4 regions of the Streptomyces sp. NPDC001980 genome follow, and region 1 is predicted to be linked to each of the others. Evidence: riboswitches for the same ligand, from Rfam matches in the RefSeq annotation. Region 1 holds a riboswitch; each other region holds the start of a gene.
What was found. A riboswitch is a leader RNA that binds a small molecule or an ion and turns the genes downstream of it on or off. The one in region 1 is predicted to bind cyclic di-AMP.

Region 1 (5,613 bases):
CCTCGAAGCTGCGCTTCTGGGTGTAGCCGGCGTCCATGAACACCTTGATCATCTTGGTGTTGGCGGGCAGCACCTCGGCGGCGAAGCGGCGGATCCCGCGCTCGCGCGCGACGGCCGCGATGTGCTCAAGGAGGGCGGAGGCGACACCCCGGCCCTGGTGGGCGTCCTGAACGAGGAAGGCGACCTCGGCCTCGTCGGCGGGCGCGGAGGCGGACGTCCCGTCGGGGCCAATGCGGTCATAGCGTACGGTTGCGATGAACTCGCCGCCGATGGTGGCCGCGAGTCCCACCCTGTCCACAAAGTCGTGGTGCGTGAAGCGGTGGACGTCCTTGGCGGAGAGCCTGGGGTAGGGCGCGAAGAAGCGGTAGTACTTCGACTCGTCCGAGACCTGCTCGTAGAAGCTGACCAGGCGCTCGGCGTCATCAACGGTGATGGGCCGGATGCGCGCGGTACCCCCGTCGCGCAGCACCACGTCAGCCTCCCAGTGGGACGGGTACTCGTGCCGGTCCTGCGGGTCCGCCGGGGTCTGCATGGGCCCCAGAGTACGGCTCGCGTCCGACAACGGCGCGAGGCAGTCTGTGGAGGACGGACGCCGGACCGAGGCCGCGGTCCGACGACACACCCGGAGGGGCTCACGTCCCCTCCGGGCATGCTTCACGATGTGGGAAACTGGTCTAGACAACCCTGAACACCGAAGGGCAGCATCACATGGCTGAGCGCCGCGTCAACGTCGGCTGGGCCGAGGGCCTCCACGCCCGCCCCGCTTCCATCTTCGTCCGAGCCGCCACGGCCGCAGGCGTCCCGATGACGATCGCCAAGGCCGGGGGCAACCCCGTCAACGCGGCCTCCATGCTGGCTGTCCTGGGGCTGGGCGCCCAGGGCGGCGAGGAGATCGTCCTCGCCTCCGACGCCGAGGGCGCGGACGCCGCTCTCGACCGCCTGGCCAAGCTGGTCGCCGAGGGTCTCGAGGAACTCCCCGAGACCGTCTGAGCGACCTGCGCCCGCACGTCCGGGGCCGCGCCACTCCCACGGGGGTCGGCGCGGCCTCGTCGTTTCCCCGCCGCCCGTACCGGGCCGTCCGTCATGTGCCGCAATTCCCACACGTTAGGAGCGCGACCGCGAATTCCCGGCGCGCGTGAATTCGGGCAGCGAAAATACGCCCCGCCGAATAACACCTCTTTGTATACGGCGCGCGTGTTAATGCCGCAGGCCCGACATGTTTACGGGGTGTTGCGAAGTCCTCACACCGTTCGCCCGTTCGGCGGCACCGGGAAAGCGCAGCCGATGGGAGACCGTCGAGCGCTCGGTGTGCAGGGCCGTGACCGCCCGGGCGCGGTCGCCGTCGCCGCGCGCCACCGCGTCCACGATGGCGCCGTGCTCCGTCCAGGACTCCACGGGGTTGGCAGGCGTCTCCACGGTGTACATCCAGGCGATCTTGTGGCGCAGCTGGGTGAGTGTCGAGGTCAGGGCGTGGCTGCCGGAGGCCTGCGCAAGGGTCTCGTGGAACCAGCCCCCCAGGGAGCGCAGGTCCTCGCTGTTGCCCCGCCTGGCCCGCTCCTGCCCCAGCCTGACCAGTCCGCGCAGCACCTTGAGGTGGGCCTCGGTGCGGCGCTGGGCGGCCCGGGAGGCGCCGAGCGGCTCCAGGAGCATGCGCATCTCCAGCAGGTCGGCGGCCTCCTGCTCGGTCGGTTCGGCGACGCAGGCGCCCGCGTGCCGGCGCGTCACCACGAAGCCCTCCGCCTCCAGGGTGCGCAGGGCCTCACGGACGGGGACGCGCGAGACCCCGTAGCGGCGGGCCAGGAGTTCCTCGGTGAGCCGGCTGCCGCGCTCGTAGACACCCGCGACGATGTCGTCCCGGATCGCCGTGCATACCGAGTGCGCCGGAATACGCATGACCGACCTCCGCCTTAATCCCCGTGAAACGCCGCCGAGTGACGCCCGTTCCGTGACTCTATTGCAATGAGCCGGAATTTCCGACGGGGGGCCGGAATCCAGGGATATATTTTGGACAGTGGGGGCACGAAAACGACGAAAGCCCCGGCACTGAGGCCGGGGCTTCGCAAGATCTCACCGGATGTCGTTCGAGCTTCGCCCGGAGTGAGATCGGCTCGCGTCAGACGTTCACGCCGTGCTTGCGGAGGTAGGCGACCGGGTCGACGTCGGAGCCGTACTCGGGGGTCGTACGGGCCTCGAAGTGGAGGTGGGGACCGGTCGTGTTGCCGGTCGCGCCGGAGAGGCCGATCTGCTGGCCCGGGGTGACCTTCTGCCCCACCGAGACGCCGATGGACGAGAGGTGCCCGTACTGGGTGTACATGCCGTCGGCCATCTTGATGACGATCTCGTTGCCGTACGCCCCGCCCCAGCCGGTGGAGACGACCGTGCCGGTGCCGACCGCGTGCACGGCCGTGCCGCTCGCGGCGTGGAAGTCGATGCCGGTGTGGGCGCCGGAGGACCACAGGGAGCCGCCGGTCTTGTAGCCGGTGGAGACGTAGGAGTCGCTGATCGGTGCGACGAAGGTGTTGAGGCGCTTGCGCTCGGCCTCGCGGGCGGCACGCACCTTGGCCGCGCGCTCCTTCTTGGCCTGCTCCGCGGCCTTCTTGCGGGCGACCTCCTCGGCCGCCTTGCGCTCGGCGACCGCCTGCTGGGCGGCGGCCTGGGCGTCGATCTGCTCGGCGACGGAGTCGCTGATCGTGATGACCGGGGTGAGGCCGGTCTGCTCCACGGAGTTCTCGGCGGCGAGCGCCGGGGCGGCGGAGACGGTGCCGACGACACCGGTGGTGGTGAGGGCCGCGATGCCGGCGGCCTGCGCGGTGGTGCGCTTCACCCGGCCGGGACGACGGTGCTTCCCGGAGGCGCACATGAACGCCATGTAGAGGCTGGTCCTTTCCTTCCCTCTCGCCTACCGGGTTAGCTGACGGGTTCGGAGCAGGAAGGTCTCCTACGGGCCCCCTCACGACACGCGCGGGCGCCCGATTCACCCCAGGGACTGCGTGGGTCCCCGGCTCCCCTGGCTCGCGCCGTACGGGGACTCGGCGATGACTGTCCGGTGCCGCGGACGCGGCGCGATGCCTGACGGACAGCCCGGAAGAACCTACGAGGGCCCGCCTTCCATGCTCAAACGGAACACTGTTTTTGTCGCGCATCCCACAGGGCAGACAGGCAACCTCTGCCCCAATTCGGACATTCCAGAGCCCTGGTGACCGGGTGGCCGCCAGGGCTCTGCACACGCGCGTGCCGCTACTCCGCGGCGACGACCGTGACTTCGCCGATCCCGAGCGCCTCGACGGGCTCCTTGATCTGTGCCGCGTCCCCGACGAGGACGGTCACCAGGCGGTCCACCGGGAAGGCGTTCACGACCGCCGCGGTGGCCTCCACGGTGCCGGTGGCGGCCAGTTGCCGGTACAGCGTGGCCTGGAAGTCGTCGGGCAGGTACTGCTCGACCTGGTCGGCCAGGGTGCTCGCGACGGCCGCCGCCGTCTCGAACTTGAGCGGCGCCACCCCGACGAGGTTCTGCACGGCCACGTCGCGCTCGGCGTCCGTGAGGCCCTCGGCGGCGAGCGTGCGCAGCACCGTCCACAGGTCCGTCAGGGCCGGTCCGGTGTTCGGGGTGTCCACGGAGCCGCTGATGGCGAGCATCGAGGCGCCGGTGCCGTCGGGGGCGGACCGCAGGACCTGCCCGAAGGAACGGACGCCGTAGGTGTAGCCCTTCTCCTCGCGCAGGACGCGGTCCAGGCGGGAGGTGAGGGTGCCGCCCAGGCAGTAGGTGCCGAGCACCTGGGCCGGCCACACGCGGTCGTGCCGGTCGCCGCCGACGCGGCCGATGAGCAGCTGGGTCTGGACGGCGCCGGGGCGGTCCACGATGACGACCCGGCCGGTGTCGTCGGCGGTCACCTGCGGGACCGGGCGGGGCTGCGCGGTGGAACCGCGCCAGGCGCCCAGGGTCTCGCCGAGCAGCTCGTCCAGGTCGATGCCGGTCAGGTCGCCGACGACGACCGCGGTGGCCGTGCCGGGGCGGATGTGCCGGTCGAAGAAGGCACGTACGGCGGCCGCGTCGATCTTCTCGACGGTGTCCTCGGTGCCCGGGCGTGGGCGGGACATCCGCGCGGTGGACGGGAACAGCTGCTTGTAGAGCTCCTTGGCGGCGCGGCGGCCGGGGTTGGCCAGCTCGTGCGGGATCTCGTCGAGGCGGTTGCGGACCAGCCGCTCGACCTCGCTCTCGGCGAACGCGGGGGCCCGCAGGGCGTCGGAGAGCAGCCCGAGGCCCTTGGCGAGCCGGGAGGCCGGGACCTCCAGGCTGATGCGGACGCCGGGGTGGTCGGCGTGCGCGTCGAGGGTGGCGCCGGCCCGCTCCAGCTCGGCGGCGTACTCCTCGGCGGAGTGCTTGTCGGTGCCCTCGGAGAACGCGCGCGCCATGATCGTGGCGACGCCGTCCAGGCCGGCCGGCTCGGCGTCCAGGGGCGCGTCCAGGAGCACCTCCACGGCGACGACCTGCTGGCCGGGGCGGTGGCAGCGCAGCACGGTCAGGCCGTTGTCCAGGGTGCCGCGCTCGGGGGCCGGGAAGGCCCAGGGCCTGGCCTCGCCCGGCTGCGGCTGGGGGTGGAAGTCCATGGTGGCGAGCTCGGTCACTTGGCCGTCTCCTCGTTCTCGTTGCCGGCCTCTACGGTGGCTTCCTTCTCCGGGTCCTCGCCGCGCCCCGCCTCCTGGGTGTGCTCCGCGGACTCCGCGGACAGCGGTTCGTAGACGAGCACCGCGCGGTTGTCGGGACGCAGCCGGGCCTTGGCGACCTCCTGGACCTCCTCCGGGGTGACCGTCAGGACGCGCTGGACGGCGGTCAGGGCGAGCTGCGGGTCGCCGAACAGGACGGCGAAGCGGCACAGTTCGTCCGCGCGGCCCGCGACGGTGCCGAGCCGGTCCAGCCACTCGCGCTCCAACTGGGCCTGGGCGCGCTCCATTTCCTCGGGCGTCGGGCCCTCCTCGGCGAACCGGGCGAGCTCCTCGTCGATGGCGGCCTCGATGACCGGCACCTCGACGTCACCGGAGGTCTTCACGTCCAGCCAGCCGAGCGAGGGCGCCCCGGCGAGCCGCAGCAGGCCGAAGCCGGCCGCGACGGCCGTACGGTCGCGCCGTACCAGGCGGTTGTAGAGCCGGGAGGACTCGCCGCCGCCGAGGACGGTGAGGGCCAGGTCGGCCGCGTCGGACACGCGCGTGCCGTCCTCCGGGAGCCGGTAGGCGGCCATCAGCGCCCGCGCGGGGACCTCCTCCACGACGACCTCGCGCAGCTGCCCGCCCATGATGTCGGGCAGCGAGCCGTCACGCGGGGTCGGCTTGCCGTCGTGCGCCGGGATGGAACCGAAGTACTTCTCGACCCAGGCGAGGGTCTGCTCCGGGTCGATGTCGCCGACGACCGACAGGACGGCGTTGTTGGGCGCGTAGTAGGTGCGGAAGAACGCGCGCGCGTCCTCCAGGGTGGCCGCGTCCAGGTCCGCCATCGAGCCGATCGGCGTGTGGTGGTAGGGGTGGCCCTCCGGGTAGGCGAGCGCGGTCAGCTTCTCGAAGGCCGTGCCGTAGGGGACGTTGTCGTAGCGCTGGCGGCGCTCGTTCTTGACGACGTCC
Region 2 (5,613 bases), on a different contig from region 1:
GCCCGCGTTGGTCCACAGGTTCTTCGGGCGGCGGGACTCGTTGCGCTCGATGACCGCGTTGGCGGCGCTCAGGATCGTCTGCGTGGAGCGGTAGTTCTGCTCCAGCAGGATCGTCGTCGCATTCGGGTAGTCCTCCTCGAACTGGAGGATGTTGCGGATCGTCGCGCCCCGGAAGGCGTAGATCGACTGGTCGGCGTCACCGACGACGCAGAGCTCGGCGGGGGGCAGGTCGTGCTCGCCGGGCGGGGTGTCGGCGTCGTCGGCGCGGGCGACGGTGCCGGTGCCGACCAGCTCGCGGACGAGCGCGTACTGGGCGTGGTTGGTGTCCTGGTACTCGTCGACCAGGACATGCCGGAAGCGCCGGCGGTAGTGCTCGGCGACGTCCGGGAAGGCACGCAGCAGGTTGACCGTCGTCATGATCAGGTCGTCGAAGTCGAGGGCGTTCGCCTCGCGCAGCCGCGACTGGTAGAGGACGTAGGCCTGGGCGAGGGTCTTCTCGAAGCCGTCGCTCGCCCGGGCGGCGAAGTCCTCCTCGTCGACCAGCTCGTTCTTGAGGTTGCTGACCTGGGCGCTGAACGACTTCGGCGGGAACCGCTTGGGGTCGAGGTCCAGGTCGCGGCAGACCAGGGCCATCAGGCGCTTGGAGTCGGCCGCGTCGTAGATCGAGAAGGAGGAGGTGAAGCCGAGCTTCTTGCTCTCCCGGCGCAGGATCCGCACGCAGGCGCTGTGGAAGGTCATCACCCACATCGCGTTCGCGCGCGGGCCGACGAGGTGCTCGACGCGCTCCTTCATCTCGCCCGCGGCCTTGTTGGTGAAGGTGATCGCGAGGATCTGGCCCGGGTGCACGTTGCGCGCGCCGAGCAGGTGCGCGATGCGGTGGGTGAGCACGCGCGTCTTGCCGGAACCGGCGCCGGCCACGATGAGCAGCGGGGAGCCGGCGTGCACGACGGCCGCCCGCTGGTTGTCGTTCAACCCCTCCAGGAGCGCGGCCGGGTCCAGGGCCGGGCGGGCGGCGCCGTCGCGGTAGTAGGCGTCCCGGTCCGGGGGCGCGTCGAACTTCCCGCCGAACAGATCGTCCGGAATCGACTCCGGAGCGTGCTCGTCCTCGGGCGGCGGCGGGGGTTCCTCGTCATGGCCGCGGGGGGCCTGGAGGCTCGCCAGGAAGCTGTCGTCAAAGAGGCTGCTCATCGCTCTCCGAGTCTAGGGCGCCCCACCGACAACCGGCCGCCGCCCCGAAAACTCGCCCGGGTGACCGAACAGATCCACTCGGTCACGGCCGGTCAACGCGCGTCACGCAGCCGCGAACGCTCACCCCGAACCGTTCGACCCTCCCGGGCAAGTCGCCCATAACACCCCGGATCGCCCCGCCTGAACACATCGCAACGCCGAGGTCACGAAAATGTATCGGGCATATCGCACATCAAACTTCACAGGGACCACACGAGTTGGCTAGCGTGCCGGGCAGGCCGTACGACCCCCACCGGCGAACATCGCCGGGCCGCACGGCCTCCGCCGAGTCCGGGGCGCCACCGCGCATCCGGAGCCGGGGACCCACACCGATCCCGGGGTGAATCGGTCCCGACTCCCCTCCGGGGAACGGACCGTAGGGCAACCCTTCCGAACCACCCGCCCGAACCCGACAGCTAACTCGGTAGGCGGAACACTGGAAGGAGTCGCCCCCGTTGGCGTCGCACCGCAAGTCCCGGCCCTCAGGAACGCGCGCGGCAGGCATACGCACCCCCGCGCTGGCCACCGCCGCCCTCACCTCCATGGCCCTGTTCTCCCAGACGGCCGAGGCCGCGCCCTCCGACGACGGCAAGCCGAGCCTGGAGGAGGTCGAGAAGAAGGTCGACGCCCTCTACCGGCAGGCCGAGTCGGCGACCGAGAAGTACAACACGGCCAAGGAGCAGACGGGCAGGCAGCGCAAGCAGGTCGACACCCTGCTCGACGACGTCGCCCGGCGCACCGACCGGCTCAACAAGGCACGTGAGGAACTGGGTTCGTTCGCGGCGGCCCAGTACCGGACCGGGGCCGACGTCCCCGACACGGCGACCTTCCTGCTCGCGGACAGCCCCCAGGACTACTTCGACCAGGACCAGCTGATGAGCCGTCTGACCTCGCGCCAGAAGGGCGCGGTCGACGACTACGTCACCGAGCAGTCCGCGACCATGAAGAAGCGGCAGGAGGCCTCCCAGAGCCTCGAGTCGCTCACCGAGACGCAGGGCGACCTCAAGACGGCCAAGACCACCGTGCAGACGAAGCTGGCCTCCGCGCGGGAACTGCTGTCGCAGCTGACGGCCGCGGAGAAGGCCCGGCTGGCGGCGATCGAGAAGCGGCAGCAGGAAGCGGCGGACCGCAAGGCGGCGGAGCTGGCGAAGCAGCAGGCCGCGGCGGCCGACCAGAAGGCGTCGTCGTCCTCGACGTCGGGCGGCTCCTCTTCCGACTCGGGTTCCGGCTCCGGCTCGGACTCCGCCTATGCCACGAAGGCCGCCAAGGCGATCGCCTTCGCCCGCGCGCAGATCGGCAAGCCGTACGTCTGGGGCGCCACCGGCCCCGGCTCCTACGACTGCTCCGGGCTCTCCCAGGCCGCCTGGAAGGCCGCGGGCGTCTCCCTGCCGCGCACCACCTACGACCAGGTGAACGCCGGCACCACCGTCTCCCTCGCCGACGCCCAGCCCGGCGACCTGGTCTTCTTCTACGACGACGTCAGTCACGTCGGCATCTACATCGGCAACGGCATGATGATCCACGCCCCGAAGCCCGGCGCGTACGTCCGGGAGGAGTCGATCTACTACGGCGGCGAGTCGATCATCCACAGCGTGGTACGCCCGGCCTGACCCCACGGGGCGCCCGCCATCCCTCGGGCGCCCCCGCCCGCTTCTCCGCTCCCGCTCGCAACCCGCCACTCCGAGCGCCACGGCGCACCTCTCCCCTATGGCACCCGGCCGCTCCCCCGCACGCCCCCGGCTCGCCGTCGCGCGGTTCTCGGGCCGCACGCGCGCGTGCCCCGTTCGTGCTGCGGCCGACTCTCCCTAACATCAGGGGCATGTCCGGCATTTCCCCCCTCCGCGCCTGGTGGGCGCAGCGTCCGCCGGCGGCCGGGGCCGCCGTGATGGCCACCGGCATCATGTCGGTGGGGTTGCACCTGGCGGGCGCGGAGACCGTGTCCCGGGTGGCGCTGGTGCTGACCTGCGTGCTGTGGGTGGCGCTGGCGGCGGACTTCGTCGTACGCCTGGCGCGCGATCGCCGGCGGTGGGCGCAGGAGGCGCGGACGCCGGGCGCGCTCACCGCCGTGGCCGCGACCACGATGCTGGGGACACGGTTCTCGGCGCTCGGGTGGCAGACCCTGGCCGAGGCCCTGCTGGCGCTGTCGGTGGTGCTGTGGCCGCCGTTGCTGGTCCTCGTCGTGCGGCACTGGAAGCCGAGGATGCCCGGCGCGGTGTTCCTGGCCTGTGTGGCCACGCAGGGCCTGGCCGTACTGGGAGCGACGCTGGCGGCGGCCGTGACCACGGCGTGGCTCGCGCACCTCTCGCTGGTCCTGTTCTGGCTGGGGCTGGCGATGTACGGGCTCGCCGTGCCCCGGTTCGAGTGGCGACAGATCGCCCAGGGGCCCGGCGACCAGTGGGTGGCGGGAGGCGCGCTCGCGATCTCGGCGCTGGCCGGGGCGCGGCTGCTGTCCGCCGACAGTGCGCGGCTGTACCTGTGGAACGACGACGACCGGGGTGTCCTGCGGGTGGTGACGGTGGCGCTGCTGGTCCTGGACCTGGCCTGGTACGTCGTCCTGCTGGCCGCGGAGGTGGCATGGCCCCGGCTCCGTTACGACGTGCGCCGCTGGGCGACGGTGTTCCCGATGGGGATGACGGCGACGGCGACGCTGTCGGTCGCGGCCGCCGTCGGCGGTGCATGGCTGAAGTGGCCGGGGCGGGTGCTGGTGTGGGTCACGGTGGCGGCCTGGCTGACGGTGGCGGCCGGTGCGGCGGCGGGCGCCCGGGCCGCTCTCAGGAAGGCCCGCTGAGGATGCCGGGGATGCCGAGGGTCACGTCCACAGCACGGCGATGAAGATGTTCACCACCGTGAGCAGACCCACCAGGCCGAAGGCGCCCTTCTCGACCTTCTCGTCGTCCCGTTTCACGTAGACGAGCCCCAGGATCACGATCAGCAGGGCGAGCTTCACGCCGATCTTGACGGTGTTGACGTGGTGGTCACCGGCCTCGTTGAGGCCGACCAGGATCACGCCGGTCGCGAGCATGGTGAACGCGCCGTGCAGCATCCCGGGGACGAACCGGGCCGTGCCCTGGCCCATCGCCTTCATCTGGGCGAGGAAGCCGCCGAGGAGCGCGGCGATGCCGATGATGTGCAGGCCGACGAAGAGATGGATGAGTACGTCCATGGCCCCGGAGCCTAATCAGGGCCGCCCGGGGCACCGGCCACCGGCCCCTCCCCCAGCGCCCGCCGCCCCGCATATATGCGCCCCATAGCACCCCGCGTCCCCCATCAGCCCCGGAACCGCCGCTTCGGTCATCCCGCCCCGAGAAGCCGACGACTCCGGACCGGAATCCCGTTCACATACCGTCGGGTAACGATCCGGTCACGCCAATTCCGCGCATCGCGTTACCGAGCCGACACACCCGGGCCTAGCGTCCTCCCCCAGGTGACCGACTCCCCACCGCCGCCCGGGCCAGGGGCGGCAGTCGGGCACCACCGCCGAGAAGGTCCGGCGGCGGCCCGCTCCCCTGTGCGGGCCGCCGCCGGACGCGCAATCCGCACTCCCCCGCGGCCGTACGGACGCTCCCCCTGGCGTGCCTCACGGACGAGACGGCGGTCGTACGAAAGGACGGGACAGTCCAGGTGGCAGCGCACCGCAAGCCCCGACAGCGCTCGCTCAGCGGCAACACGGCCCGCACGGCCGCCACCCTCGCCCTGGCGGGCGCGGCCACCGCGACGGCCTTCGAAGGGACCGGAAACGCCGAGCCGCAACTGACACCGGCGCAGGTGAAGGCCACGGTGGACCAGCTGTACCAGGAGGCCGAGGAGGCCACCCAGAAGTACGACGGAGCGAAGGACAAGGCCGACACGGCCCAGCGGCGGCTGAAGTCGCTGCAGGACGAGACCGCCCGCGCGCAGGAGAAGTTCAACTCCGCCCGGGACGCACTCGGTTCCGTGGCGGCCGCGCAGTACCGCGACGGCGGCATCGATCCGGCCTGGCAGCTGGCGCTGTCCAGCGATCCCGACCGGTACCTGGACGACGCGGCCTTCGCCGAGCGGGCCGGTGACCGGCAGGCCGGTGCGGTGGCGCGGGTACGACAACAGCTGCGGGAGATCGAGCAGTTGCGGGGTGCGGCACATGTCGAGCTGACGTCGCTGCGGTCCCGGCAGGCCGAGCTGAAGCGCGAGAAGACCGCCATCAACGGCAAACTGGGCGAGGCGCGGCAGCTGCTGGACCGGCTGTCACCGCAGCAGCGGTCCGCGGTCGCGGCGGGCGACGGCACCGGACGTGCCTCACGCTCCGCGTCGGACGCCCGTGCCCCCCTGGCCGCCGGCAGCGTCGCCGCCACCGACTCCCGCGCCGCGGCCGCCGTCGCCTACGCCTACTCGAAGCTCGGCAGCCCCTAT
Region 3 (5,613 bases), on a different contig from region 1:
CCATCTGGCACGGCGGCTGCTGGAGCGCGGGTACCGGGTCCACGCGACCGTCCGCCGCGCCTCCGACGCGACGAAGGTACGGCCCCTGTGGGAGCTCCAGGAGGCCTTCCCCGGCCGGCTCACCCTGTTCGAGGCCGATCTGCTCCGGGACGGCTCCTTCGACGAGGCGTTCCGCGGCTGCGCGACCGTCTTCCACGTGGCCTCGCCGTTCCTGATGCCGGAACGGATCAAGGACGGCCAACGGGAGCTGGTGGACCCGGCGTTGCTCGGCACCCGCAACGTGCTCGGCAGCGTGGAGCGCACCCCGGACGTGGAAACCGTGGTCTTCACCTCCACCGTCGGCGCGATCTTCGGCGACTACGCCGACGTCCGCGGGATGGCCGGCGAGGTCCTGACGGAGAAGTACTTCAACACCACCAGCACGGTGGCGAACAACCCCTACCACTACGCCAAGACGGTCGCCGAGCGCGCCGCCTGGGACGCCGAGGCCGCCCAGGACCGCTGGCGCCTGGTCTCGATCAACCCCGGCCTCATCCTGGGCCCTTCCCTCACGCCCGCCTCCGAGTCCGGCAGCCTCTTCCTGCTCGACGAGCTGTTCAAGGGCTACTTCTGCTACGGCGCCCCGGACTTCAGCTTCACGACCGCGGACGTCCGCGACGTGGCCGACGCGCACATCGCGGCCGCGGAGAACCCGGCGGCCGGCGGCCGTTACATCGTGGCCAACGAGACGATGACGTCCTTCCACGAGATGTCCCGGATCATCCGCACCCGCCACCCGTGGGACCCGCGCCTGCCGCGCACCGCACTCCCGCACGGGCCGGTACGGGTCCTGGGCCCGCTCTTCGGCCTGACCCAGGACTACATACGCAACCACCTCGGCATCCGCTTCCGCGTCGACAACGGCCGCAGCGTCAACGAACTGGGCCTCGCCTACCGGCCCGTCGAGGAGACCCTCCTGGACCACCACGAGAGCTGGCGCACCCGGCGGCGGAGGGTCTGAGCCCGACGGCCGGGGGTCAGGCCGGGCGGATCACGCGGTGGATCGCCGACTCCCCGGCGTTGTAGATCGACTCCTCGCGGATGAGCGCCCCGGGGCTCGGCGCGTGCACCATCGCGCCGCCGCCCGCGTAGATCCCGACGTGACTGTCGTCGTCGAAGAAGAAGACCAGGTCACCGGGCTCGACGGCGGCCAGCGTGATCGGGGTGCCGGCCAGGGTCTGCTCCGGCGCGGTGCGCGGCAGCGATACGCCGGCGGCGCGCCAGGCGGCCTGGGTCAGGCTGGAGGCGTCGTACGCCCCCGGCCCGGTCGCTCCCCAGACACACGGCCGGCCTATCTGCTCCCGCGCGAACGCCAGCGCCTTCATGGCCTTGCCCGGCTCGGCCCCGGCGCCCGGCTGGAGGAAGACGCCGGGGTCGGCGTAGGCGCCGGGCGCGGCCGCGGGGAGAACCGGGGCGGGGACCTGCGGGGGTGCGGTCGGCAGGGGCGTGGTGGGGAGCGGGGCGGTGACGACCGGGGCGGGGGCGGCAGTGGGCATCGCCATGGTGGGCGGGGCCGCCATCATCGCCTCGGGCGGCGCGGTCATGGCCGTCGGCATCGCGGCCATCGCCGGTGCGAGGGGTGCCGTCATGGGCGCTGTCATCGGGGCCGCCATGGGTGCCCCCATCTGCGCGGGCATCTGCGCGGGCATAGCGGCGGCGGGCGCTGCCATCGCCGTGGGCATGGCCATGGTGGCGGCGTAGGCGTAGGCGTAGGCGCCGTCGGGCTGCATGCCTGCCGCGTAGGAGCCGTACATGTCGGCGGCGGGTGCCGCGGCGAAGGGCGCGGCCGGCGGCATGGTGGCCATCGGCGTCGCGGGGGCGACGGGAGCCGCCGTGGGGTACGCGGCGTAGGCGTAGGCGGTGTCGGCGGCGACCGGAGGGATGTCGGCGTAGGCGGCAGGCGCGTTCGGCGACATGACCCGGAAGCCGCCGGGGTCCATCGGGCCGGGGGCCGGGGCGGGCGCCGCGGTCGGGAAGACGCCGCTGTCCGTGGGGGCGGCGGTCGGGAAGGCGCCCGTGTTCGTGGGAGCCGCCGTCGGGAAGACGCTGGTGCTCGCCATGGGGTCCGCGGTCGGGAAGGCGCTCGTGCTCATGGGGTCCGGGGTCGGGACGGCGCCCGCGTCGCCCGGGGTCGGCATCGGGAACGAGCCCGTGGCACCCGGCGTCATGATGCGGAAGGAACCGGTGTCCCCCGGGGACGGGGCCGGACCCTGGGCGGTGCCCGCGTCCATGGTGGACGCGGTCTGGTAGGTCCCGCCGCCCGAACCGCCCGGGGTCATGACGCGGAAGCCGCCCGCGTCCGCCGCGGCCCGGGTCGGGGCGCTGTCGGCACCCCCCGGGGTCATGATGCGGAAGGTACCGGTGTCCGACGGGGACACGATCGGGATGCCGCCCGTCTCGGTCACCGCCGGGAGCGCGCGCGTGGCGGCGGCCGAGTCGCCCCGGAAGGAGCCGCTGCCGGTGCGCTGGTTCGGTATGCCGACCGCGGGAGCCTGCCACTGCTGCGCCGGGACCTGGGCCTCGGGCGTGGGCCAGGGACTGGGCGCCGCCGGAGCGGCCTGGGCGACCGGGATCGGGGCCGGTGCCGGGTCGAGGGCGGCGATCGCGCGCTGCCCGGTGCGCTGGAACAGCACCTCGCGCGCCTTGGCGAGCTTGAGCTGGTTCTTGGTCTTGGAGGTACCCGGCGTGGCTCGCTGCGGCGCGGCGGCGGGCAGCGCCCTCGGCGCACCCGAAGGCGCCGCCGGCAGCGCCGTCGCGGGCCCCGCCGTCAACTCCAGCCTCGGGCGCGCCGGCAGCTCGCGGACGACCTCGATCTCGCTCTGCGCGGACGGCCCCGCGGTCAGCTCCAGCCGGGCCGGTCCGGAGTCCTCCAGCTGGCCGAGCAGGTCGGCGGCCATGGAGCTGACGGGCCGCCGCGGGCCGGGTCGGTCGGGCTGCCGGTCGGACGGAAGTGCGGCCGGCACGCTCGGCCCCAGCTTCGAACGCGCCCCCTCGAACCACTCCCGGGCGATGTTGTCGAGGCCCGGGTCGTCGCGACGGGGCCGCTTGAACAGCGGGACGCCGCGTGAACGCGAGCCCCCGCTCATCGCACGGGTGGCGTTGTAGTTCCCGGTGGCGTTCTCGGCCTGGTCGTAGAGGCTGTCGATCCGCTGTCGAACCTCGTCACGGCTTTCGGGCGCCATTGAGGGGTCGTGCTCCTTCCGTACTCCGCCTACCGAGTTAGCTGTCGGGTTCGGGCGCGGTGAAGTCCGGAAGGCATGCCCTACGGCCTCTGCCCTTGCGGACGGTCGGCCGATTCACCCCAGTGTTCGGTTGGGTCCCCGGCTCCGGATCCGCCCCTGAGGGGCACCGGACTCGGCGGAGGCCGCGCGGCCCGACGGGATTCGCCGGGGGGAGCCGAGCGGCTTGCCCGTCAACTTAGCCAACTTGTGTCACTCGTGTGAAGGTTGAAGTGGCTAATGTCCGATACGTAATTGTGATGTTCGTCGTAGCGTTCGAAACTCGACCGTAGGGCACGGCATTTCGCGCGCTTCCATTGCATTCGCAGGGTCACCGAGGCGTTGCCGTCGGTCGCGTCCCCCTGCTCCGGAACGCCCGCTTTCTGTGAGGTCACCGTGAATTCGTGGGTCTGTTGAACACAGTGGCGTCACGTGTCGTATAGGGCGGGGGATTTCTATGCCCGGCCGCCCACGACATGCAGGGGAACGACCTTGAGACCCAACAGGCGCAGACGCCCGACCGGCGCACAACGCGCGACCTTCGCAGCGGTCGCCCTGATGCTCGGCGGCGGAGGACTGGTCGCGGTGAACGTCTATGCCTCGGCCACCGAGAGCGGCGGAGACCAGGGCCAGGTCGCCACCGGCCAGGTGCTGTCCGCGCCCACGATCTACTGCCCCGACGTCGGCAGCCGGCTCACGGCGGTGCCCGACGGCGCCCGGGCCGACGTCGACCGTGAACTCGCCCAGCTGGACCAGCAGATCGCGGCCGCCTACCAGCAACTCACGGCGTCCGCCGCCGAGATCGAGCAGAACCCCGGCGTCGCCGACCAGGCGATCATCGACCCGCTGAAGGAGAAGCGGTCCGAGTCGATCCAGCGCATCGCGGACGCCATCGACCGCGAGGGCGACCGCCCGCAGGGCCTCGACGACCTCGCCGCCTGCACCCTGCGCTCCTCGAACCAGGGCGACGGGCAGTCGGCCACCCCCCAGGACGGTGCCACGCCGAGCCAGAGCGGCCAGGGCAGCGCCGCGCCGAGCCAGGGCACCGGCGCCGGCGGCCAGGGCGGCAACGGCCCGGTCGCCGCCGACTACGCGGACATCACCTCCGTCCAGCCCAACGTCTCGACCCCGGCCGAGCAGCCCGGCGGCTCCACCGGCACCTTCTCCTCCAGCTGTGGCGTCAACGCGAACGGACTGTTCAACTCGGACAACGTGATCGTCGCGCCCGGTGTCTCCAACGGCGCCCACCACTTCCACGACTACATCGGCAACCAGTCCAACAACGCCTTCGCCAGCGACCAGGACCTCGCGAACGCCGACACCAGCTGCGCGGACCAGGGCGACAAGTCCACGTACTACTGGCCCGTGCTGCGGCTGCAGAACGGCAAGCAGGAGCGGGACGCCGACAAGCCGGGCGGCGGCACCGAGGGCAACGCCGGGCAGATCGTGACGGCGAAGGAGGTCACGCTGACCTTCGAGGGCAACCCGACCTCCAAGGTCACCGAGATGCCGCGGCTGCTGCGCATCATCACCGGCGACGCCAAGGCGTTCGTCAACGGCCCGGCCAACGCCAACGCCTCCTGGAGCTGCACCGGTTACGAGGACCGGCAGCTCAAGGACAAGTACCCACTCTGCCCGTCGGGCAGTGACGTCGTGCGCACGTTCAGGTTCCAGAGCTGCTGGGACGGCCGGAACATCGACAGCGCCAACCACCGCACCCACGTGGCGTTCGAGGCCCCCGACGGGAGCTGCCCGGCCGGCTTCCAGGCCATCCCGCAGCTGGTGCAGCGCATCGTCTACGCCGTGGACGCGCCGAGCCTCCAGGACGGCGGCCGTACGGTCCCGCTGTTCGCGGTGGACTCGTTCCCCGAGCAGCTGCACAAGCCGGTCACCGACCACGGAGACTTCATCAACGTCTTCGACGAGAGCCTGATGCGGACGATGGTCGACTGCATCAACTCCGGCCGCACGTGCGGTGCGGGGGCCGGCGAGCAGCCGCCGTCCCAGAGCGCGGAGCCGTCCGAACCGAGCGAGACCGCCAGCCCGGTCGCGCCGCCGGCCGAGTCGCAGAGCGCCGAGCCGTCCGAGCCGGCGACCGAGCAGCCGTCGTCCGACCAGCCGTCCTCCGACCAGCCGTCGTCCGAGCCCCCGGCCGGCACCCCGGTTACGGAGACCGCCTCCGCCCCCGGCTCCGGCTCCGGCGGCACCGAGCTGCCGAGGGTCTACGCGACTCCGTCGCCGAAGAAGACGTCGACCACGAAGTCGTCGGGCGGCGGTGTGATCAGCGAGCCGACGCAGCGGGCCGACACCGAGGCACCGACCGGTAACACCGCTGCGCCGACCGACACCGCGGTCG
Region 4 (5,613 bases), on a different contig from region 1:
TCCTTGCCGGCCGCGCAGTGCATCAGCGCCGGGACGCTGTCCTCGGCGAGCGCGTGCAGCACGCGCGAGTGCTCGTCGGTGCGGTCCTTGACGATCGTGCGGTAGGAGTTGACCATCCGCGCCGCGGCCCTGCCGTCGCCCAGGAGCCCGCGCAACTGCTCGATGTCACCGTCGCGGACCATCGTCCAGAACTCGGCGCCGTGCGCCGGGTCGGTCAGCGGCAGATTCACGTTCCGTACGCCGGACAGCTCGACGTCCGGGCCCTCCAGCTTCTGGTCGGCCGCGTTGCGGAAGTCGAAGATCGTGTGCAGGCCGAGCGAGGCGAGGAACTCCGCGTCCGGTTCCGTCGCGTGCGCCAGATGGCCGCTGCGGAACAGCACGCCCGGCCGCACCCGGCGCCCGTCCACGGTCGGCAGGCCGCCCACGTCACGGAAGTTGCGCACACCGGCCAGCTCGGGCTCGGTCGACGGGACCTGCTGCGTCACGGGGGCTCCTCCAGGTCGGGCCCCGTCGGCGCTGCTCGTCGACGGGCACTGGACCGACCATACGACATCGGTTTCCACAGGCAATGAGTTGTCCACAGGCATCGCCTCCGAGGGCCGTGACCCTTGCCTCCGGAGCCCGTGGCCCTTGATGATGTTGGTGCTTGAGCGGATCTGTTGGCCCCTGTGTGAGGTTTCTCGATGCTGGACATCGCCGAAAACGGTCGTACCTGGCTCCTGTCGGGCCCCGGCAGCAGCTACGCGCTGCATCTGACGGAGGCCGACGAACTGCTCCACCTGCACTGGGGGCCGAGGATCCGGCTCGCCGACGCCGAAGAACTCAGCACCCGGGCACTGCCCGGCTACTGGGCCTTCGAGTCCCCGCTGGACGGCCGCGAGGAGTACCCCGTCGAGGGCGGCCCCCGCTTCGTCCGCCCCGCGCTGTCCGTGCGGACCGACGAGCGCCGGGGCACCGAGTGGACCTTCGACTCCTACGCGGTCGAGGAGGACGAGCTCCGGCTGCGCTTCACGGACGACGGCATCGTCATCACCCTGCACTACCGGATGCGCGGCGATGTCGTCGAGCGCTGGGTGACCGTCGGCAACGAGACACGCGCGCGCGTGGAGCTGCTCCGCGCCGACCCCGCCACCTGGACGCTCCCCGACCGCGAGGGGTGGCGGCTCTCCCAGCTGCACGGCCGCTGGGCCGCCGAGTCCCGGCTCACCAGCGCCCCGCTCACCTACGGCGAGAAGGTCATCGGCAGCCGCCGCGGCCACACCAGCCACCAGCACCTGCCCTGGGTCGCCCTCGACACCGACGCCACCGAGGAGCGCGGCGAGGTCTGGGGCTGCGCCCTCGGCTGGTCCGGCTCCTGGCGGATCGCGGTCGCCCAACTCCCCGACGCGCGCGTGCAGATCACCGGTGGCGCCGGCTACGACGACTCGGGCCTGCTGATGCTGGCCGAAGGCGAGTCGTACACCAGCCCCGTCTTCGCGGGCCTGTGGACCGACGGCGGCTTCGGCGGGGCCAGCCGCGCCTGGCACGCCTACCAGCGGGCGTACATCATCCCGGACGCCGACCAGGACCGGCCGGTGCTGTTCAACTCCTGGGAGGCCACCACCTTCGACATCTCCGAGGAGCAGCAGGCCACCCTCGCCCGCCGGGCCGCCGCGATCGGCGTCGAGCTGTTCGTGGTGGACGACGGCTGGTTCGGCGCCCGCACCAGCGACCGCGCCGGCCTCGGCGACTGGACGCCCAACCCCGACCGCTTCCCCAAGGGCCTCAAGCCCCTCGCCGAATACGTGCACGCCCTCGGCATGCAGTTCGGCATCTGGGTCGAGCCCGAGATGGTCAACGCGGACAGCGACCTGTACCGCGCGCACCCCGACTGGGTGCAGTACCAGCAGGGACGAAAGCGGACAGAACTCCGCAATCAGCTGGTCCTCAACCTCGCTCGCGAGGACGTTCAGGAGTACCTCTGGGAGCAGCTCGACACCCTGCTGTCCAGCGCCCCGATCGACTACGTCAAGTGGGACTTCAACCGCTGCTTCACGGACGCGGGCTGGCCCGGCGAGCCCTACCCGCAGCGCCTGTGGGTCGACCACGTGCGCGGGCTGTACGCCCTGCTCGACCGGATCCGGGCGGCCCACCCGAACGTCGCCATCGAGTCCTGCTCCGGCGGTGGCGGGCGGATCGACCTCGGGATCATGAGCCGCACCGACGAGGTGTGGACATCCGACAACACCGACCCGCTGGACCGGCTCGCCATCCAGCACGGCTTCAGCCAGATCCACCCCGCCCGGGTGATGTCGGCCTGGGTCACCGACAGCCCGAACCACCAGCTCAACGGCCGGGTCAGCAGCCTGCGTTTCCGGTTCGTCAGCTCCATGGCCGGGGCGCTCGGTGTCGGCGGTGACCTCTCGCAGTGGACCGAGGAGGAGCTCGCCGAGGCCGGCCGCTGGGTGGAGCTCTACAAGGAGATCCGGCCCCAGGTGCAGCGCGGCGACCAGTTCCGGCTGCGGCCGCCGACCGGCGGGCTCAGCGCCGTGCAGTACACGCTCGGCGACGAGACCGTCGTGCTCGCCTGGCTGCAGGCGCAGAGCTACGGCGAGCCGGCGCCGGCGCTGCGGCTCCAGGGGCTCGACCCGACAGCGTCGTACGAATGCCGCGAAACGGGCGAAGTGTATGGGGGTGCCGTTCTGTTGCATCACGGGCTGCACACCGGCCTGAAGGGCGACCTGGATGCGGCAGTCATCCGGCTTCGTCGGATCTGACGTATCTGTCCGAATTAGCACCTTCATTACAACTCGCTGCGTAATAAGGGGACGTGGTGTGACGTGCGTGAGGAGCGTCATATTCGTGACCGTCCGTCGCGCGTCATGTTCACGTAATTCCGGCGCATTCCAAGAAGATTGGAAAATCGAATAGGTCGGAATTTACGGAGGGTGACCGTTATTTCCGGCAACGGATCAAGTGAAACCCGGACGGCCGGAACCGGCTGCTTGTCCACGTCCGTCCTACTCGCTTACGTTCGCCACACATCCGGGCGGAACGCCGAATCCTGCCGCCGCCCGGAGTCCCCACACACACTCACCCGTGCCCGGCAGGAGCGGGGGACCCGCCAGGTATGACCGCCTGTTCCGGTTCCCGGGACGGCTAGGGGTGTAGCCACGTCTTCCCGCGTGGCCGGGCAGCTCCAGCCCGAACCCGACAGCTCACCTCGCAGGCGCAGGAGAGGAATGCGCCATGCCCGCGAAGGGTAAGCACCGCCGCCCCAAGTCCCAGCGTTTCACCCGCTCGATGGCCGTCGCCGGAACCGGTGGCGCCGCGCTGGCTCTGCCGCTGATGGGGGCCACCGGCGCCCACGCGGCCGCTACGCAGTCCGTTTCCGAAAAGGCCACGCAGTCGCTTCCGGCGGTCGAGAAGACCGCGGTAAAGGAGACGGTCGCGCAGAATTCCGGCGCCGCGCATTCCGCACACCGCGTCTACACGGTGGTGCCCGGCGACTATCTCTCGAAGATCGCCCGCGACCACAACGTCCGCGGCGGCTGGCACCGGCTCTACGCCGACAACCGGCAGGCCGTCGGCGACAACCCCTCGCTGATCCACCCCGGCCTCAAGCTCACCCTCGGCGGCCGGCACACCGCGACGGCGGACTCCTCGGACTCCGGCTCCCGTTCGCAGGCGCAGTCGAACCCGCAGTCGAACCCGCAGTCGAACCCGCAGTCGTCCACCTCGTCCTCGGCCTCCTCGGACGGCTCCGACGGTTCGGTCACGACCGCCTCCGGCTTCGCCCTCCCGGTCACCGGTGGCGCCGTCGGCACCGGCTACCACGTGGCCGGCAGCATGTGGTCCAGCGGCTACCACACGGGCGTCGACTTCGTCGTCCCGACCGGCACCCCGGTCAAGGCCGTCGGCGCCGGTACGGTCGTCACGGCCGGCTGGGGCGGCGCCTACGGCAACCAGGTCGTCATCCGGCTCGCCGACGGCTACTACGCGCAGTACGGCCACCTCTCCGCCCTCTCGGTCTCGGTCGGCCAGACCGTGACCGTGGGCCAGCAGGTCGGCCTCTCCGGCGCGACCGGCAACGTGACCGGCCCGCACCTCCACTTCGAGATCCGCACCACCCCCGACTACGGCTCGGACGTGGACCCGGTCGCCTACCTCCGCTCCAAGGGCGTCGCCGTCGGCTGACCCGGCGCCCCCACTGGTCTGACACTGGTCTGACACGCACTCCGAAGGCCGGACCCCGATCCCCGGGTCCGGCCTTCGGTGTTTCGCGTTCGATGTTTCCGGGGCCGCCCCGCGCGAGCGCACATCCACGATCAACCCGTCAACGTCGCTGATCAGAGCCTTATTCCAGGTTTGGCAAAGTATTTAAAAGTGTCTTATCTCACCGAGAGTCAACCCCTTATTACGGTCGCGTAGGTCACAGCCGAAGGTGAATCATGGTCCGATGTGGGAGACGACGCGAAGAGTGACAATGCATCAGTGATCGGGTCGTACGCGGCGGTGGGGGACAGCTTCACCGAGGGCGTGGGAGACCCCGGCCCCGACGGGGCGTTCGTCGGCTGGGCCGACCGGTTCGCGGTACTGCTGTCCGACCGGCGGCCCGAGGGCGACTTCAGTTACACCAACCTCGCCGTGCGCGGGAAACTGCTCGACCAGATCGTGGCGGACCAGGTGCCGCAGGCCCTGGAACTCGCCCCGGACCTGGTCTCCTTCAGCGCGGGCGGCAACGACATCATCCGCCCCGGCACCGACCCCGACGAGGTGGCCGAGCGGTTCGAGCGGGCCGTGGCCCAGCTGACCGAGGCCGTCGGCACGGTGCTGGTGACCACCGGGTTCGACACCCGGGGCGTGCCCGTCCTCAAGCATCTGCGCGGCAAGATCGCCACGTACAACGGACATGTCCGGGCCATCGCCGACCGGTACGGCTGCCCGGTCCTGGACCTGTGGTCCCTCAAGACCGTGCAGGACCGGCGGGCCTGGGACGGTGACCGCCTGCACCTGTCCCCCGAGGGACACACGCGCGTGGCGCTGCGCGCCGGTCAGGTGCTCGGCATCGAGGTACCGGCCGACCCGGACCAGCCGTGGCCCCCGCTGCCGCCCCGCGGCACCCTGGAGGTCCGACGCGACGACGTGCACTGGGCCCGCGAGTACCTCGTCCCGTGGATCGGGCGGCGGCTGCGCGGCGAGTCCTCCGGCGACCACGTGACGGCCAAGGGGGCGCTCTCCCCGGACGACATCAAGATGCGGATCGCTTCCGTGGCCTGAGGCGGCACCGGCGGGTAAGGGGTGGCCTTCTTGCGGGCCGCCCCTTACTGCTGCTCGGACAGCCCCAGTTCGCGTGCCAGCGCCTCGTCGACCCACTCCTGCGCCCGGGCCCGGGGTACGGATCCGGGGTACGACGTCAGCTGGACGGCGAGCCCGTCGAGCAGCGCGGTCAGCCGCAGCGCCGCGGCCGTGGGGTCGGGGCACCGGAACTCGCCCGCGGCCACCCCTTCGGCGACGACCTCGGCGATCGCCGCCTTCCACTGCTGGTCCAGGCCCTTGGTGACGTCCCGCAGCGCGGGTTCGCGCAACGCCACCGCCCAGCCCTCGATCCACAGCCGCCAGCCCTTGGCCTGC

Region 2: another riboswitch for cyclic di-AMP. It lies ahead of ABT137_RS29035 (C40 family peptidase); the one in region 1 lies ahead of ABT137_RS28495 (M23 family metallopeptidase).
Region 3: another riboswitch for cyclic di-AMP. It lies ahead of ABT137_RS51085 (C40 family peptidase); the one in region 1 lies ahead of ABT137_RS28495 (M23 family metallopeptidase).
Region 4: another riboswitch for cyclic di-AMP. It lies ahead of ABT137_RS30660 (M23 family metallopeptidase); the one in region 1 lies ahead of ABT137_RS28495 (M23 family metallopeptidase).

Annotation. Positions count from the first base shown of each region.
Region 1 is NZ_JBEOYD010000020.1:120,658-126,270, forward strand. It holds gene ABT137_RS28480 (bifunctional acetate--CoA ligase family protein/GNAT family N-acetyltransferase) at 1-532, opposite strand, end outside; gene ABT137_RS28485 (HPr family phosphocarrier protein) at 709-990, shown strand; gene ABT137_RS28490 (GntR family transcriptional regulator) at 1,198-1,893, opposite strand; gene ABT137_RS28495 (M23 family metallopeptidase) at 2,114-2,869, opposite strand; cyclic di-AMP (ydaO/yuaA leader) riboswitch at 2,882-3,045, opposite strand; gene ABT137_RS28500 (M16 family metallopeptidase) at 3,238-4,626, opposite strand; gene ABT137_RS28505 (M16 family metallopeptidase) at 4,623-5,613, opposite strand, start outside.
Region 2 is NZ_JBEOYD010000021.1:62,503-68,115, forward strand. It holds gene pcrA (DNA helicase PcrA) at 1-1,188, opposite strand, end outside; cyclic di-AMP (ydaO/yuaA leader) riboswitch at 1,501-1,674, shown strand; gene ABT137_RS29035 (C40 family peptidase) at 1,683-2,837, shown strand; gene ABT137_RS29040 (tellurite resistance/C4-dicarboxylate transporter family protein) at 3,047-4,015, shown strand; gene ABT137_RS29045 (hypothetical protein) at 4,037-4,390, opposite strand; gene ABT137_RS29050 (C40 family peptidase) at 4,849-5,613, shown strand, end outside.
Region 3 is NZ_JBEOYD010000026.1:93,183-98,795, forward strand. It holds gene ABT137_RS32825 (NAD-dependent epimerase/dehydratase family protein) at 1-1,000, shown strand, start outside; gene ABT137_RS51085 (C40 family peptidase) at 1,017-3,221, opposite strand; cyclic di-AMP (ydaO/yuaA leader) riboswitch at 3,232-3,409, opposite strand; gene ABT137_RS32835 (DUF1996 domain-containing protein) at 3,816-5,613, shown strand, end outside.
Region 4 is NZ_JBEOYD010000023.1:106,061-111,673, forward strand. It holds gene ABT137_RS30650 (tyrosine-protein phosphatase) at 1-485, opposite strand, end outside; gene ABT137_RS30655 (alpha-galactosidase) at 684-2,756, shown strand; cyclic di-AMP (ydaO/yuaA leader) riboswitch at 3,064-3,224, shown strand; gene ABT137_RS30660 (M23 family metallopeptidase) at 3,229-4,176, shown strand; gene ABT137_RS30665 (SGNH/GDSL hydrolase family protein) at 4,474-5,259, shown strand; gene ABT137_RS30670 (TetR/AcrR family transcriptional regulator) at 5,304-5,613, opposite strand, start outside.